DNA from 4 places in the Virgibacillus sp. DJP39 genome. Region 4 is predicted to be linked to each of the others. Evidence: riboswitches for the same ligand, from Rfam matches in the RefSeq annotation. Region 4 holds a riboswitch; each other region holds the start of a gene.

What was found. Region 4 has a riboswitch for thiamine pyrophosphate ahead of thiT (energy-coupled thiamine transporter ThiT). Riboswitches for the same ligand answer to the same signal wherever they lie in the genome.
Region 1: it holds a riboswitch for thiamine pyrophosphate, as region 4 does, so the genes downstream of both, tenA (thiaminase II) here and thiT (energy-coupled thiamine transporter ThiT) in region 4, are expected to answer to the same signal.
Region 2: it holds a riboswitch for thiamine pyrophosphate, as region 4 does, so the genes downstream of both, ACOI1D_RS15845 (YkoF family thiamine/hydroxymethylpyrimidine-binding protein) here and thiT (energy-coupled thiamine transporter ThiT) in region 4, are expected to answer to the same signal.
Region 3: it holds a riboswitch for thiamine pyrophosphate, as region 4 does, so the genes downstream of both, ACOI1D_RS06200 (lipoate--protein ligase family protein) here and thiT (energy-coupled thiamine transporter ThiT) in region 4, are expected to answer to the same signal.

The regions. Positions count from the first base shown of each region.
Region 1 covers NZ_JBMERP010000026.1:27,957-32,081, forward strand. The annotation lists gene ACOI1D_RS10490 (ATP-binding cassette domain-containing protein) at 1-358, opposite strand, end outside; gene ACOI1D_RS10495 (GntR family transcriptional regulator) at 355-741, opposite strand; gene tenA (thiaminase II) at 904-1,596, opposite strand; TPP riboswitch at 1,661-1,761, opposite strand; gene thiW (energy coupling factor transporter S component ThiW) at 1,770-2,258, opposite strand; gene thiE (thiamine phosphate synthase) at 2,323-2,967, opposite strand; gene thiM (hydroxyethylthiazole kinase) at 2,954-3,766, opposite strand; gene thiD (bifunctional hydroxymethylpyrimidine kinase/phosphomethylpyrimidine kinase) at 3,753-4,125, opposite strand, start outside.
Region 2 covers NZ_JBMERP010000060.1:4,612-8,736, forward strand. The annotation lists gene ACOI1D_RS15835 (ABC transporter ATP-binding protein) at 1-1,308, opposite strand, end outside; gene ACOI1D_RS15840 (ECF transporter S component) at 1,305-1,883, opposite strand; gene ACOI1D_RS15845 (YkoF family thiamine/hydroxymethylpyrimidine-binding protein) at 1,876-2,484, opposite strand; TPP riboswitch at 2,617-2,723, opposite strand; gene ACOI1D_RS15850 (aminoimidazole riboside kinase) at 3,053-4,000, shown strand.
Region 3 covers NZ_JBMERP010000012.1:283-4,407, reverse strand. The annotation lists gene ACOI1D_RS06210 (GNAT family N-acetyltransferase) at 1-642, opposite strand, end outside; gene ACOI1D_RS06205 (S66 family peptidase) at 743-1,756, opposite strand; TPP riboswitch at 1,878-1,982, shown strand; gene ACOI1D_RS06200 (lipoate--protein ligase family protein) at 2,202-2,972, shown strand; gene lipA (lipoyl synthase) at 2,976-3,920, shown strand; gene ACOI1D_RS06190 (hypothetical protein) at 4,029-4,125, opposite strand, start outside.
Region 4 covers NZ_JBMERP010000035.1:7,525-11,649, forward strand. The annotation lists gene ACOI1D_RS12280 (M3 family oligoendopeptidase) at 1-1,776, shown strand, start outside; TPP riboswitch at 1,842-1,946, shown strand; gene thiT (energy-coupled thiamine transporter ThiT) at 2,038-2,610, shown strand; gene ACOI1D_RS12290 (hypothetical protein) at 2,709-2,846, shown strand; gene ACOI1D_RS12295 (hypothetical protein) at 3,210-4,125, shown strand, end outside.

The DNA.
Region 1 (4,125 bases), on a different contig from region 4:
ACGAAAAATAATCAAGAAGACGAAAGGCAAGATCTTTATCCCACTTTTCATATAACCTTCCAGCTTCATGCAGTATTTCCAAAAGTGTCAATGAAGTAGGAAGATCCATTTGATCATCAATAAAAATTGTGTTAGCTGAAGTTTTGATATTGTTAAATGGCTGTTCCGAAAACACCTTAATATCACCAGAAGTTTTTCGCCAAAATCCAGCAATTATTTTCAGCAATGTAGTTTTTCCTGCTCCGTTAGCCCCGATAAGCCCTGTAATTTTATTTTCTGTAATAGACATGGATATCCCGTTTAAGGCTATCGTTCTACCGTGTTTTTTAGTTAAATTTGTACATTCAATTATATTCACTCAGTTTCCCCCTTACGTTCATTCATGAAAGACTTGATCATGACAACTAGTTCATCCTCGTTAACATTCAAACGTTCCGCTTCTAACACAATCTCTTTTACTAATCCTTTTAGGTTCTTATCCTTTCTTTTTTTCGTGATAATCTCAATTGCATGATCTGCCACAAACTTGCCCAGTCCACGCTTATTAAAGAGTATGTTCTCATCAGAAAGAATATTTAATCCTTTCGCTGCTGTGGCAGGATTTATCGTATACATTTCTGCAAGTGCATATTGCGAATAAACCTTCTCACCCTTTTCAAACGTTCCATTCAAAATCTCTTCCTCAATCCACTCCGCAATTTGTATATAAATTGGTTTCGTGCTGTCTGTGTTAAGAATCAAGTTTAACCCTCTTCCCATCCAAGTTAGTACATTAGTGTTGTAACTTAGTATATTACCATGTGGAAAATAATGCAAGTTCATAATGGTGCCTGGCACCGCCCGAAAAATGTTAATTAATCATGAAAAAGATGCCTCCCAATTGGGGGCACCCTTTACAAGCCCTTATTCTCCTACTTTTATATATTCTCCAACAGGCCATTTTTCACAAGTGTATGCCATTTCCCAGAAGGACAATTCCAATTGGCAGCTTTTACGAAATGCAGATTTCATCTTTTCTCGTTCCGCTGGGCTGGCTTCAGCGGCTAATCGATCCAATATATTGCGCATTTTTAACGTGGTTTCTGCTACCCGTTCATCTGCATAAAAGGAAATCCACGGAAAAAAAGGATGGTCCTTCCTGGGCTGATATTCTTTCATTAGTTCCTGACCAATTTCTAAATACGTCCATGGACATGGCAAAAGCGCTGCAATCACTTCACCAAGGCTTCCCGTGCAAGCATGATACATCATATGTTTTACATAATGGTCTGCTGTTGGTGGGAGCGGATAGCCTTGTAACTCCTCATATTTAACGCCAATTTGCTCACAAAAATTATTATGGGGATGGATTTCACTATTTAACACAAAGTCGACTTGGTCGTTGAAAAAGCTTATATCTTTCCGGTTTTTTGATTTTGAGATTGCAATCCCATAAATATGGATAAAAGCATTTAAGTATTCATAGTCTGCCTTTATATAGTGTGCAAGTGCCTCTTTTGGCACATCCCCTCTTCCAATCGACTGAACAAAGGAATGATTGAAAATCGCTTCATACACATCTTGATTTTCGTTACGTAATGCTTCAGAAAAAGTCATGTAATACCTCCTAAGGAAATGTGTTTGGAAGCTACTAGAAGAAAGATAAAGTAGATAAATAGAGGATACTTCCTCGCTACTTCCCTGCGCTGGCATTATCCAGATCAGGTTCAAAGGGATCAAGGCGTTTCCTTGTCTCAGCATACTGCACCCCTAGTAGTTCCGAAATTTTCTTATGTGTTATTCAATGGACTTACGTTCTTAACCCTAACCATAACTAAGTAACCAATAATTGCTCCTGAAATACTACTCACCAAAAATGATGGTAAGAATATAAATGCACCAAGTGAGCTACCCATTAGTAGATTTGCATATGGTACCGAAAATAGAGAACCAATTATTCCAGTTCCAACCACTTCTCCCACAACAGCAAATATCTTCCGTTTAAATTTCTTATATAATAATCCCGCTAGAAGCGCACCTATCATACCACCAGGAAAAGCAAGCAACGTTCCAAGCCCTAGCATATTACGAATTAACCCAGTCATAAACGCAATAACCACCGCTGGTCCAGGACCCAGTATTATTGCCGCCATTACATTGATTGCATGCTGAGCAGGGTACGCTTTGGCTATTCCAGCTGGAAACCAAAGTAACTGGGCTCCAATTGTACCAAGAGCAATAAACACCGCCATCGTTGTTAAAAGTCTTGTGCTATACACCTATTCACCTCCTTTAAAGATTTTCTAGTGACCCCATCACCCCCCTTAATATAAACAATCATTATTAGTTGAGCACTCTTGTAGCTAGTTCTAAATCACGCGCTGCTTTTTTATAAGTTCCTCCTTGACTAATTGCCGAAATTACCGATATACCAGTCGCTCCTGCATTGATGATTTCTCCTGCATTCTCTTTTTTAATTCCACCAATCGCTACAATTGGAATGGTTACATTCTTACTGATTTCTATTAATCTTTCTATTCCAATCGGCTTAAGTGCGTCCTCCTTAGTAGACGTTCCATGAATAGGTCCAACTCCAAGATAATCTGCACCTTGTTCTTCTGCCAGGATAGCCTCTTCAACAGTTGACACTGAAACGCCCACATACATACCTTTGGGCAAACGCTCTTTCACCTTTATAATATTTTCGTCCTGCTGGCCAATATGAACCCCATTAGCTCTAAGCTTAATAGCCAACTCAATATCATCATTGACAATGAATGGAACGTTGTTTTCAAGGCAAGTATTTCGCAACTCAATTCCTAACGTTAATTTACCAACCCCGCTTTTTGCATTGAGCCCTTTTTCTCTGTACTGAAAGATTGTAATGCCTCCTTCTATTGCTTGCTGCAGTACATGTGCAGGATTTTCAGAAGTGTTCACACTGCCTAGAATAAAATATAAACGAAGGATCTTTTTATCTAGCATCATTTTTCTTCCCTTCTAAGGTGAAGTTTTGAGTAATAGCCTTTGCCTTCACTTCTTCCTCTGTTAACCCATACAACTCATCCAGAAAGGCTGGCAAAAAGCTTCCAGGTCCAGCGCAATTCTCATATGCTAATTCCGCAGCCACCCCGTAGCTGCTTACAGCTACAACTGAAGCTCCATAATGATTCACTCCTACACTAGAAAATGCACCAACAACTGCTGTTAATAAACACCCTGTTCCTGTTACATATTGAAGCATAGACACCCCGTTATAACACTCGGTATAGCTTTCACCGTCAGTAATAATATCCGTTTCTCCTGTTGCAATAACTACAGCTCCATACTTATTAGCGACACGAATGGCAACATCAGGATCAATCCCATTTGCCATTGAATCTGCACCTTTCATTTCCGAGATGGTTTCTCCTAAAACTGTTATAATTTCGCCAGCATTGCCACGGATAACGCTCACATCAATTTCCGATAAAATTTCCTTGACCGCACTTTTGCGAAAAATTGTTGCACCTATTGCTACAGGGTCTAAAATAACGGTAATCCCCTTTTTGTTAGCGGCTTTTCCAGCGAGTATCATTGATTTAATCTGTTCTCGATTACACGTTCCAATATTCAGCACCAGTGCATTCGCGTGAGCAGCTATTTCAGCGGCTTCTTCAGGTGCATTTGCCATTACTGGTGATGCCCCAAGAGCCAATAAGCCATTTGCTGAAAAATTAGCGACAACCACGTTCGTGATGTTATGAATTAAAGGTTTTTGTTTTTTAATTTCCTTAAGATAATTCATTGAAAATTCCCCCATTTATTTTTGGTAATCCTTTCAAACGATGACCCCAATGGTTTGTTGGTCCATTACCCTTTCCTAGCTTTAAGCTATAGAAAATAGCATCTGTGACAAATAACTTTGCAATCCTGACTGCGTCATAGACAGAACTACCTTTAGCGATCTCAGCAGCGATTACAGCCGAATATGTACAACCAGTCCCATGTGTATGATTGGTATCTATTCGCACTGTTGGAAACCTGTGAATAGAAATTCCATCATATAAAATATCAACCGCTTCTTCACGGGTGTAATGACCGCCTTTTACAACTGCCGCATTGGCACCCAATTCATGGACAATACGTTTTGCTGCATTTTCTGCA
Region 2 (4,125 bases), on a different contig from region 4:
GCTTAAGCGTCTTTTTTGGCCTTGGCTAAGAGTGTATGGATGCTCATTTTCAAGATTTAACAGTCCACACTTGTTTAGGATAATTTCAACTTTTTCTTGTACGTGCCTGGCGTCCATGCCCGTTATTTGTAAACCGAATGCGACCTCGTCATATACAGTATTCGTTACAAATTGATGCTCTGGATTTTGGAATACATACCCTATCCCGTCTCCCAGATAAGACTTTATCCCACGGATAGTACCTGTTTTTGGCTTCTGAATTCCTGCCAGAACTCTGGAAAGTGAAGTTTTGCCACTACCATTTGCACCTACAATGGCAACAAATTCACCCTCATGCAACTTAAGGGATATGTTTTTAATGATTTCATGCTTTTTTTTCATCCAGGATAGATGTTCCGCCTCTAGTAAAATGTCTGGAACATCTTGGTTGGTTGATGCTTTCTCTTCCAATTTAATCGACTGCCATTGGTCTATCTGCTCTGCAAATTCCCTGATAGTCAGCGGGATAAAATTTCCTGAATTGCCTCGTTGTAGTGCATATTGGGTAACTTTTGGCAGCCAGATACCTTGCTCTTCCAGGAGCGGTAAAAGACGATTGATACCGGTTCGAAGTGAGCCATCATAGAAGACTTCTCCAGATCTATTAAGTAAAAGACTGCGGTCAAAGAGATCCATCCAACCGTCTAATTGATGTTCAATGACTATCAGAGCAAAGTCATTTTGTTGTTTCAACTTCTGAATGGTTGCAATCAAATCTTTCGTAGCAAGAGGATCTAAATTTGCAGTTGGTTCATCCAGGATTAGTAAACTCGGTTCCATGGCCAAGATGCAGGCTAAAGCCAGCTTTTGTTTTTGACCACCAGAAAGAGATGCGATATCTGATTTCTTATAGGGTGCTAAGTTAACAAGTGAAAGTGCTTTGTCTATTTTATTTTCCATCTCATCATGTGGAACGTGTATATTTTCCAAGCCAAACGCAACCTCGTCTTCTACTGTAAGCATGCAGAACTGTGTTTCTGGATCTTGAAATACAACACCCACATGACGACTTAATTCACCAGGCTTGTATTCCGTTGATTTCTTACCATTGATCATGACATCGCCAGTCATCGTTCCATCTAATTCACGGGGGTACAAACCGTTTAAACAAAAAGTCAACGTACTTTTCCCGCATCCACTTGGACCCAGTAATAGAAGTGTTTCGCCTCTATTTAATTCAAAGCTAACTTTTGATAAGGTATCCTGATCCAACGGAGTGTCAAATCGTAAGGACAGTTGTTGTACACTTAAAATGAAATCTTTCTTCATGCTGCGCGTTTCTTTCTATGTTCTTTTCCTAAAGCGTAGCTGGACAAGACTCCTGTTTGAGCTAAACCATCGCTTAGGGCCTTTCCGAGTAATCCAGCAAGTAACGCACCGCTTATCATGCGTGCAACAAACATACCTATTACATAAGGAGTAGAAAGGGCAGCAAACCCACTTAGGAAGTAGCCATATGCAAAGCTAAATACAGCTGCACCAACACCGGAAGCCATTAACACCCATGTAGAGTAGTTTTTCCACCTGGTCATTGCAAACGCGGATTCAGCACCTAAACCTTGAATCATTCCAGAAATAATTAGCATTGGACCGACCGCGCTGCCAAGCATAACCTCAATCATAGCAGCAATGGTTTCAGACATGAATGCAGCTCCTGGTTTACGAATAATGTAAGCCGCAATAATAGATACGATAAACCAAATTCCAAATATAAGGTCATAACCAATTGGGCCAAAGAACCCTACAAGAATCTTTCCAACAGGGAGAAATGCTAAATACACAACCCCGAATACAACCGCCAGTGCCGACATGACTACAATTTCTTTAAACCGCCAATTATTCATGTTCACCCACTCCTTTAGTCGATGGACTATTTGCTGAGATTGAGACTGTCATTACGGTATGACTTGACCCACCATCCACTGTCGCATTAAAGACCTGTTCTAATCCATCAAAAATTTTGACCGATTCACCGTCCAAGCGGGTAGAATAATGTGCATGCGAAACATCTACATGCTTTTTCATCGCTTCAATCTGTTCCATAATGACATCCATGTAGTTACCACCACCCAATGGATAAAGAGAAAATTTAGCCGCAGCTGGTTGCTTGATATCACTGACCTGAGGGCTGTTTACGGGTATATCATCTTCTGCCATGTAAACATCTCCCGCAGAGTCTCCTGGACACCCTAATGAATAAGTTGCCTCAAATGCAACATGCTCACCGGTCTTTGCTGCTTGAATATAAATGGATTTCGTCACGTCAAAAACATGGGTTAACCTCCCGCGCACAGTTGTCGTAACATCATCCGTATCCATCCAAACCTTAGAAGTATCCACATTCGCAAGAGCTGCCGTAATAATCTCCACAAACCCATCACTCATCGGATGAATAGAAAAACTACACCCAGCAATACCAGAATCCGAACAATTTTGAACTACCATAATAAAAAACTCCTCCTTTTGCGGTGCCTGGCACTACTAGACAGGTGGGGCACCAAATAAATTTCTACGAACAAAAAAACTGCATCCCCGTGGAATGCAGTCTGTTAGTATGTATGAGAAAATAAAGTAATACACGCTTCGACCACACTTCCCCACGCTAGTATTATCTAGTTCGGGTGCAAAGGGTCAGAACAGAACAGTTCTTCTCAGCCGATTAATCAGCTCCCCTAGTGAAAGGTTACTATGCAGTTTTTCTACTTCTATCTTAACGAGTAAGTTTTAAATTGTAAAGAGGATAAAGAAAAGTCTGGTCTCCTCTTGTTAAAATAGGAACCCTGGCATTAGAGTTGTTTACTGTACAGGAAAGTGCTGCAATTTCCTTAATTGTTAGCATTAGTCCCCATAAGCTTTATTCACCTTGATTGTTTTTGTAAAGCATACCATAATAGTACAATACTTCTTCATAATTTTGAATGATGAAACACAGAATATAATTTATTATAAGCAACATAGCAATAGAGTCTTTTCAATTAATAATACTAGTATAACTACCAAGGAGGAAAAATAAATGAAAGACGGAGTTATTTCATTAGGAGAAGCATTAATAGACTTTATTCCAACTGATGGAACAAACGAAACCTACCATAAGCGTGCGGGTGGGGCGCCTGCCAATGTTGCAGTTGGGATAGCGAGACTGGGAGGAAAATCCACATTTCTTGGGAAAATAGGAGATGATGTATTAGGTCGCTTTTTGCAAAAAACGCTTCATGATTATGGCGTGGATGCTAAACGAGTTCAGTTTTCTGCCGAGACGCGCACAGGTGTCGTATTTGTAACGAATGCAGAAGACGGAGAAAGGAGCTTCGACTTCTACATAGATCCGAGCGCTGATCGGTTTCTCGAGGAATCGGAAATTAACGAGTCGGATTTTAACGACAATAAAATTTTACATATTGGTTCGATTTCTTTAATTAGTAGTCCAGCCAAGGAAGCCACTCACTACGCGGTTAAGCTGGCAAAACAGAATGAAATGATTGTCTCTTATGATCCTAACTTGCGCATAGGTTTGTGGGATTCGGAGCAGAATGCGCGTGAAACAATCAGCAGTATGCTGGGCCACGTTGATATATTAAAAATATCGGAAGAAGAATTGGAGTTTATTACCAGAGAAACAGGTGTGAGTAATGGGGTCGAGGCATTAAGTCAGTTTAATATACCGCTTATTCTTGTTACACTAGGAGATCAGGGTTGTTATATTTACACATTAAAAGGTTCTACGCATGTACCGGCAATGAAGGTGAAAGCTGTTGATACGACTGGGGCAGGCGATGCGTTTGTGTCCGCAATGCTGTATGCAGTAAATAAGTATGATGGGACTATAGAGGATCTTTCCCTTCAGGAAGCATCCAAGATGGCAGAATTTGCAGCTGTTTCTGGTGCTTTAGCAGCATCTGCAAAGGGTGCAATGACAGCACTTCCCAAACTAGCAGACGTGCAAAAATATTTAATCAACTAGGGAGTATAGCATTACTTAATTTGGTAGTGTGGATATGTATACAAATTTTTTTGAAAATAACTTCCGAAATACAATGAAATTTATTTCACTTTTAGCTAATCTAGTTTAATATTTTAGTTAGGCTT
Region 3 (4,125 bases), on a different contig from region 4:
ATCAAAAACACGACGATAGTATGCATATCCTACCGGTTCAGCATTTTCACCAAAGACAATTACTGCTTCCCCATTACTCATACTCTTCCAGTGTGTTTGCCATGTATAATCAGCTTTATAAAAAGGCAATTGCCCTGTTTCCTGTGGGATTGTTTTTTTAATAGAATATTTTTTAGTAGTTACTTCGGACTCAATAGTTTGTGGACCATTTAATGAAAAGTTAGCTACTTCATCTTTTATGACATATCCCATATTTTTATACAACTTAATGGCATGTTCATTTTCCTTAATAGCTTCCAGAGTTGCTATCTCCACATTTTGCTCTTCATAGATTGATAGCAGATGGTCCATCATATGTTTGCCCACACCTTGATTACGGTAATCTTTGGCTACACCTGTCCCGCCATTCCATCCTACTTTTTTTCCATTGATGATTCTTATACCAGTTTTAATAATTCCAACTGGTTTGCTGCCATCAAATGCTACAATCGACAATTCTGGTGAAAACCCTTCTGTCACCATACGACTGACAAACCGTTCCAACGTCATTGATAAATCAACAAAATAACCTTCAAACCCCAGGTTCCAGGCTTTTAATACATCCTCTAATGGACATTCCGATAATCTTTTAATTGTAATCATGTCTCACCTCATAATAATTTGATAGATAATTTCCATTTGACACATGTGGCATTTAACGTAGAACAAACGTTAGCATTCACTTAATCAGCAGATTACAATGTCACTTAAACCATTGTTCGATTTGTCCTTTGCCTGCCTTCACTTCAATCTCAGCATAGGCCCCATTAATAAGCGTGACTTGTGGTGGAACATGCCCACAGTCGATGTCATAAACTATTGGGACATTCAGTTCGTTCTCCACATCCCTATAAACATCCAGTACATCATAATTTTCAACCGGGTCATTCGCGCTGCTTCTCCCAAACATAATACCAGAGCAATTTTTAAACCACCCTGCTAGTTTCATTTGAAATAGTGTCCTTCTTAAATCTGTTGTATTCAGCTCACAGTTTTCAAAGTACCATAGAATTGGCTCATTACTGATTGTTTCCTCTTGGAACTGTTGTATATCTCCATAAGGAGTACCAATCAAATGTCTAATTACATCTATGCACCCACCTAACAATCTACCTTTTATAAAAGCATATTCACCTGAAAGCGGCTTCCATTTCGTTTGCTCTGTTAAATGAAAGACTTCTGGCGAGGGATTATCATGATCCGATTTTCTTTGGAACTTTTTAGATGAATACTGCTTAATGGAATCCCCTTGTTTTGTTGATAAAACCTTCTCCCACTTGGCTGTTGTTTCATCTGAATACTCTCCGCGTAAATCAACGAAATTAGTACCATGAGCAGTTGCCATGCCTGTTTTTAATGTCGTTGCAAGCAGTAAGACACTCGTGTCAGAATACCCGAGTATCCACTTTTTTTGAAAGGAATTATATTCTAGTTTATCAATTATTTCAATAAGCAGTTCTCCTCCCCAAGGGGGAACTATAAAATCAATCGTTTTATCTTTCATCATACGATTAAATTCCTTTGCTCTTACTTCAGCTGATGCTGACTTTCCCCTAACCTGTGTCCAAACCGTCTCTCCGCACACTACTGGGTAGTCTTTTTCTTCACTACGCTTGCAAGCTTTTTTTAACATGTCATGCAACTCAGGTTCTAGCCCGGATGACGGCGCAGTAACTCCAACTGTACTTCCCTTTGTTAAAAATGGATAAGTAATCATGAGTACTACCTCCTAGATAATTTCACTAAGTATATCGCACACTCCTAGGAAAATACAGCTAGTTTTTTAAATTGCCTTTACTTTCGCTCTTCGCTTTATTAAGATAGACGTAGAAATTAAATATTAACACTAGGGGAGCAATTTACAGCTGAGAAGAACAATAGTGTTCTGACCCTTATACTCGAACTAAGGTAATACTAGCGTGAGGAAGTGTCGTTGACTGTACTGTGTATATTTTTAACCCAAGTATATACACAGAACCGAACAGACTGCACTCCAATAACAAAAGGAATGCAGTTTTTTTATTTGGGTAAAATAATTAGAGGTGCCAGGCACTTTTACCGGTTACTAGTAAAAGTGCCTGGCACCAAGAGGGGGTGTTTGTTTGAGTCATTCTGAAACTTGGGCTTTTATTGATACGGGTTATAGTAGTGCGTCGGTTAATATGGCGTTGGATGAGTTGTTGCTTGATTGGCATAGTGTGGGGGAAATTCCGCCTACTTTGCGATTTTACGGTTGGTCGAAACCTAGTCTTTCTGTGGGGCATTTTCAAAATACTGAACGTTCAATTGATTTTTCCAATGTGAAACGTCATGGTTGTGAATTTGTACGTCGCCTGACTGGTGGCAGTGCTGTGCTGCATGATGATGAGTTGACCTATAGTATTGTCGTTTCAGAAGACAGGGACTATATTCCGACATCCATCCAAGCGGCTTATTATGTTTTGTCAAAAGGAATCTTAGAAGGGTATAAGCAATTAGGAATCCATGCAGATTATGCTACACCTAAGAAAAGTACAGAACGAACGGATGTCTGCTTTGAAAAGCCTGCCTTCTATGAAATGGTCGTTGACGGCAAAAAGATTTCAGGAAATGCGCAAACACGGAAGCAAGGTGTTCTTCTGCAGCATGGATCTATTCCAATGAGTATTGATAAAAGTATGTTATTTGATTTATTTATTTTCCCAAACGAGAACATTCGAGCAATGAAGCGTAATGCTTTTTCTAAGAAAGCAATTACAATTAACGAAGTCACCATGAAGAACCATACATACGAGGACCTAAAGGAAGCATTTCTTAAAGGGTTTAAGACTGGACTTAACATGGACTTTGTTCCGCTTAAGCTTACAGAGAGTCAATGGGAAAAAGTTCACGATTTGGCCAGGACTAAATATTCTGTAGAAGAATGGAATTTATATCATCAAAGGAGTGTGTGACGGGTGGCAAAACAAGAAGAATACATACGTAAACCAGAATGGCTTAAAACGAAAATTAATACCAACAAATCCTACACTGGTCTAAAAAAATTAATGCGTGAGAAAAAATTAAATACCGTATGTGAGGAGGCGCGCTGTCCAAATATCCACGAATGCTGGAGTGAGAGAAAAACAGCTACCTTTATGATTCTAGGGGACACGTGTACAAGAGGCTGTCGCTTCTGCGCTGTGAAAACAGGCTTACCGAATGAACTTGACTGGGGCGAAGCTGAACGTGTGGCAGAAACAGTGGGAATCATGGGTCTAAAGCACACTGTAGTAACCGCTGTAGCCCGAGATGACTTGAAGGACGGCGGTGCAGCAGTTTTTGCGCAAACTGTCCGCGCAATACGTAAAGCAAATCCCGGTGGTACAATTGAAATCCTGCCGTCTGATATGAAGGGTGATTACGAGAGCCTGCATACATTGATGGACAGTGAACCTGATATCTTTAACCACAATATTGAAACAGTACGAAGATTGACAAAAAAAGTACGTGCTCGTGCTATGTATGACCGTTCCCTGGAGTTACTAAAACGGGTCAAAGAAATTGCACCTAAGACACCTACAAAATCCAGTATCATGGTTGGGCTAGGTGAAACGAAAGAGGAAATTATGGAAGCAATGGATGACCTTTTGGCACATAATGTAGATATAATGACCATTGGACAATATCTGCAGCCTACTAAAAAACATTTAAAGGTTGAAAAATACTACCATCCAGATGAATTTGCTGAGCTAAAGGAGATAGCACTAAAAAAAGGATTCCAGCATTGTGAATCCGGTCCACTCGTCAGATCTTCCTATCATGCAGATGAACAAGTCAGTCAAACATCAGCACAACGAAGAATTAAGTATATGAAGGAATATGAAGCAACTGAAAAGAAACAGGTAGACTTCACATTCTAACAAAGGCAGGTTTAATGTACTATTTACACATTAAATCAATCAAATTGCTCTTACAAAAGCACCAATTTCTATTAATAGAAATCGGTGCTTTGTTTATTTTCTATACGTTTATCTTGACTCTTTTGGCGGTTGACACGAGTCACATTTACGTTGGTTTTTATTTTTAAATTTCGTAAATGTTTTTTCAAAATTGTTACCACACTCA
Region 4 (4,125 bases):
AAAACATATGTACCTACGTGGGATTTGGAAAGCATCTTTGAGGGTGGAAGTACTTCAGAGCAGTTCGACTACTATTTGAAAGAAAATAAGGTGAATATGGATAAACTTTCGATTTACGTTGAAAACTTTGATCCAGATAGCGTTACCCCTGAAATGTTAGCAAATGTTGTTAACCAATTTGAAGGGGTAATGAAAAAGTTACGGGAAGCGTTCGCATACATAAGCTGTTTAAGTGCTCAAAACGTCAAGGACGTTAACGCAAATTTACTAGTTGGAAAGCGTAGTGAGCTTAAAGCAGAAATGGACGCAATTCGAACTAACTTTGATCAAAAATTAGTAAAAATAGATTACGAGAAGTGGAACGAACTTTTAACAGACCCATTTTTAAGGGAGGTAGCGTTTGTACTAAATGAAAATAGAGAAAAAGCTAAGGAGCAGCTTTCTGTTGATCAGGAAGTATTGATAAATGATTTAGCAGTAGACGGATATCATGGCTGGAGCCAGATGTATGATACGTTGGTTGGAAATATGAGTGTCGAGTTGGAATTAGACGGTGTGCGGAACTCTTATTCTGTAGGACAAGCTTCGAATAAATTGAGTAATTCTGATCGCTCCGTTCGAAAACATGTTGCAGAACAGATTGACAAGGCATGGAAAGCAAATGCAGAATTATTTGGGCAAACACTAAATCACTTAGCAGGATTCCGTCTGCAGAAATACAAGCACCGTGAATGGGATAGTGTTATGAAAGAACCCCTAGCAATAAATCGAATGAAACAAGAAACACTTGACGCAATGTGGAAGGCTATTTCAGATTACAAAAAGCCATTTGTGAAGTTTCTACAAAAGAAAGCTGATTTATTAGGAATTGAAAAATTAAGCATGTTTGATATTGGTGCACCTTTATCTGATTCTGCAAAAACGTATTCCTTCTCTGAAGGTGCTGATTTTATTGTGGAGCAGTTCAGATCGTTTAGCCCTAAAATGGCTGACTTTGCACAAATGGCATTTGATAAACAATGGATAGAAGCTGAAGATCGCACTGGAAAAAGGCCAGGAGGATTTTGTACTAGCTTTCCAGACAGTGAGCAAACGAGAATCTTCATGACTTATTCCGGCACTTCTTCTAATGTGGCTACCTTAGCACATGAGCTTGGCCATGCTTATCATCAGCACGTGATGAATGATATCCATGGTTTGAACCAGGGATACGCTATGAATGTTGCAGAAACAGCTTCAACATTCGCTGAGATGATTGTGGCTGATGCCTCTGTGAAACAGGCACATAATAGTGAAGAAAAAATGGCTTTACTTGAGGATAAAGTCCAACGTGGTGTAGCGTTCTTTATGAACATACATGCTAGGTTCTTATTTGAAAATCGTTTTTATGAGGAAAGAAAACAAGGTCTAGTTTCCGTAAACCGGTTAAATGAACTAATGGTAGAGGCGCAAAAGGAAGCATATGGCGATGCCCTTGCTGATTACGATGAGAATTTCTGGGCATCCAAGCTTCACTTTCATATCACTGGTGTTCCTTTTTATAACTTCCCATACACATTCGGTTACTTGTTCAGCCTGGGACTTTATGCACATGCATTGAATTCAAATGGGAATTTTGAAGAAGACTATATTGCATTATTACGCGATACTGGTCAAATGAATGTAGAGGATCTGGCGGAAAAACATTTAAATATTGATTTAACGAAACCCGATTTCTGGGAAAATGCAATGAAACTATGTGTTAAAGATGTAGAAGAATTTCTTGCAATCTCTTAGTGGTTTAGATGTTGTTAAACTACTAGATATCCGTTATACTGAATTTAATGATTAAAGCAATATAAAAAGCCTACAGGGGGAGCCAATTGGCTGAGAGTGAACATGAAGATGTTCTGACCCTTTGAACCTGTTAGTTAGTACTAGCGTAGGGATCGTGACTTTTTTGATGGATAAAAAGCGATGTGTGTGTGGATTCCCCATCAGGAAACTTCCCCTAGGCATTGCTTTTTTTGTTTGGAAAAAATAGGGGAGGTATATGTTATGCGATCAAAGAAAATTTTGTTTTTAGTTGAAGTTTCAATCTTTACAGCCTTAGCACTTGTGTTAGACCTAGCACCATTTTTGTCGTTTAAAATATGGGCACAGGGCGGATCTATTTCACTTGCGATGATACCCATCTTTATTGTGGCATTTAGATGGGGGATCAAGGGAGGACTGTTGTCAGGATTTCTATGGGGAGTATTACAAGTCGCTGTTGGTACCGCATATATTCTAACACCAGTGCAAGGATTTTTGGATTATGTAATAGCCTTCACTGTTTTGGGCTTTGCAGGATTGTTCGCAAAAAAAGTGCAAGTTGCAGTTAAGGATGGAGCAACGAAAGAGTACCTTACTTATATCATGTTAGGAGTATTAGTAGGGACGGGGCTAAGATTTATTTCCCACTACTTTGCAGGGGTTGTCTTTTTTGAATCAGCAATTGAGGGTCAAACTGTCTGGATGTATTCATTACTATATAACATTTCGTACATGGTGCCTTCATTTATTATTTGTACAATTGCTGTTTTCTTCTTATTCCATAAGCAGCCAAAAACAATGTTAAACACAGCGTAAAGAATACACACACATATCACGTACTTTAAAAAAGGCAGTCTTGGTCTTATCAAGGCTGCTAGTTTTCTAATGTATACTTTAGTCAGAGGTGATCGCGTGTGCGCGAATTAATAGGTGAATGCCAAACTTGTAGAAAAGAAGTATATTGTGAAGATGGTTTTTTTGATGGATATCAGGAAAATGGTAAACTACTATGTAATGCCTGTGCTGTAAAGCAAGAAAGCGAGAAAAATTAGACAGCCCTTTGGTAACATGGCTGTCTTTTTATTTTTTTGAACAATGGTCACTGTTAAAAACTAGATAAATCGAGCACTGAATTGCAGAAATCGAGCAACAACCACAACAATCGAGCACCAACTACATGAAATCGAGCACCAAACCATGTGTGCTCGATTTTGTTCCGAGGCCGCTCGAATTTCCATCATGTGTGCTCGATATTACCTCAGGTCTGCTCGATTTTTTACAATTCCTCGGAATTCCAACTTTAAATCCGCATTTTTTAAATCCTCCCATACTAATTCCCTTCACCCCAGCCAATAGCAATGCATAGGTTATAACACATTCAAAAATTAAGAGGATGTGAGAAAGGGAGAAGGGGTATGGAATTAACTGTTTCACATTGGCTCTATGCTTTTTTCACGTTAGTGATTATTGGAACGATGATTTTCAAAAAAGGGGTTGTGCTCCCTACCTTACTTGGGACCTTTGTAATAGCTTGGGTTTACAAGGGTAGTTTAGTTGATGGATTCACGTCGATTTTTAATGCGAATCTTGTTGCAGCGCAAGAGCTGTTTAGCATCTTTTTAATTATCACATTTATGATGGCGTTACTTCATGCTTTGCGAGACTTAGGTGCAGACAGACGAATGATTCAACCAATCCAAAAGATGATGGTCAATGGTCATGTGTCGTTTTTTGTTTTAATTGCAGTTACGTATGTGATTTCGTTATTCTTTTGGCCAACACCAGCAGTACCATTGATATGTGCATTGTTGGTTCCTGCAGCAGTTCGTGCCGGTTTGCCTGCGATGACGGCAGCTGTAGCCATCGCAATCGCTGGGCAGGGGATGGCATTGTCATCTGATTATATCGTGCAGGTTGCGCCAAGTTTATCAGCAAAATCCGCTGGTATAAGTACAGCTGCGGTAGCAGATTCAGCATTAGTATTATCACTAATTACTGGTGGTACCGCAATCTTAATCGCCTATTTAATGTACAGAAAAACAATCCGGAAGAAAGATAGTCCGTTAATTGAACAAGATTTAGCAAAGTTGGAAACGGAAAGGCAGACTACCAACAAGGCTTATGGATCACATCTCACTACGTGGAGTAAGGTGTTTGCAATTTTAGTCCCGATTTCACTACTTGCTGTTGTAATTTATATGATTTACACAAAGTTAGTATCCGGTCGGATGAGTGGTTTTGAGGGTGGAGGTGGTGCTGCATTCATTGGTGGTGTAGCCGTTATTTTACTCCTGCTTGCAACTGTAGCCTTTGGTAAGCAGCATGCACTGG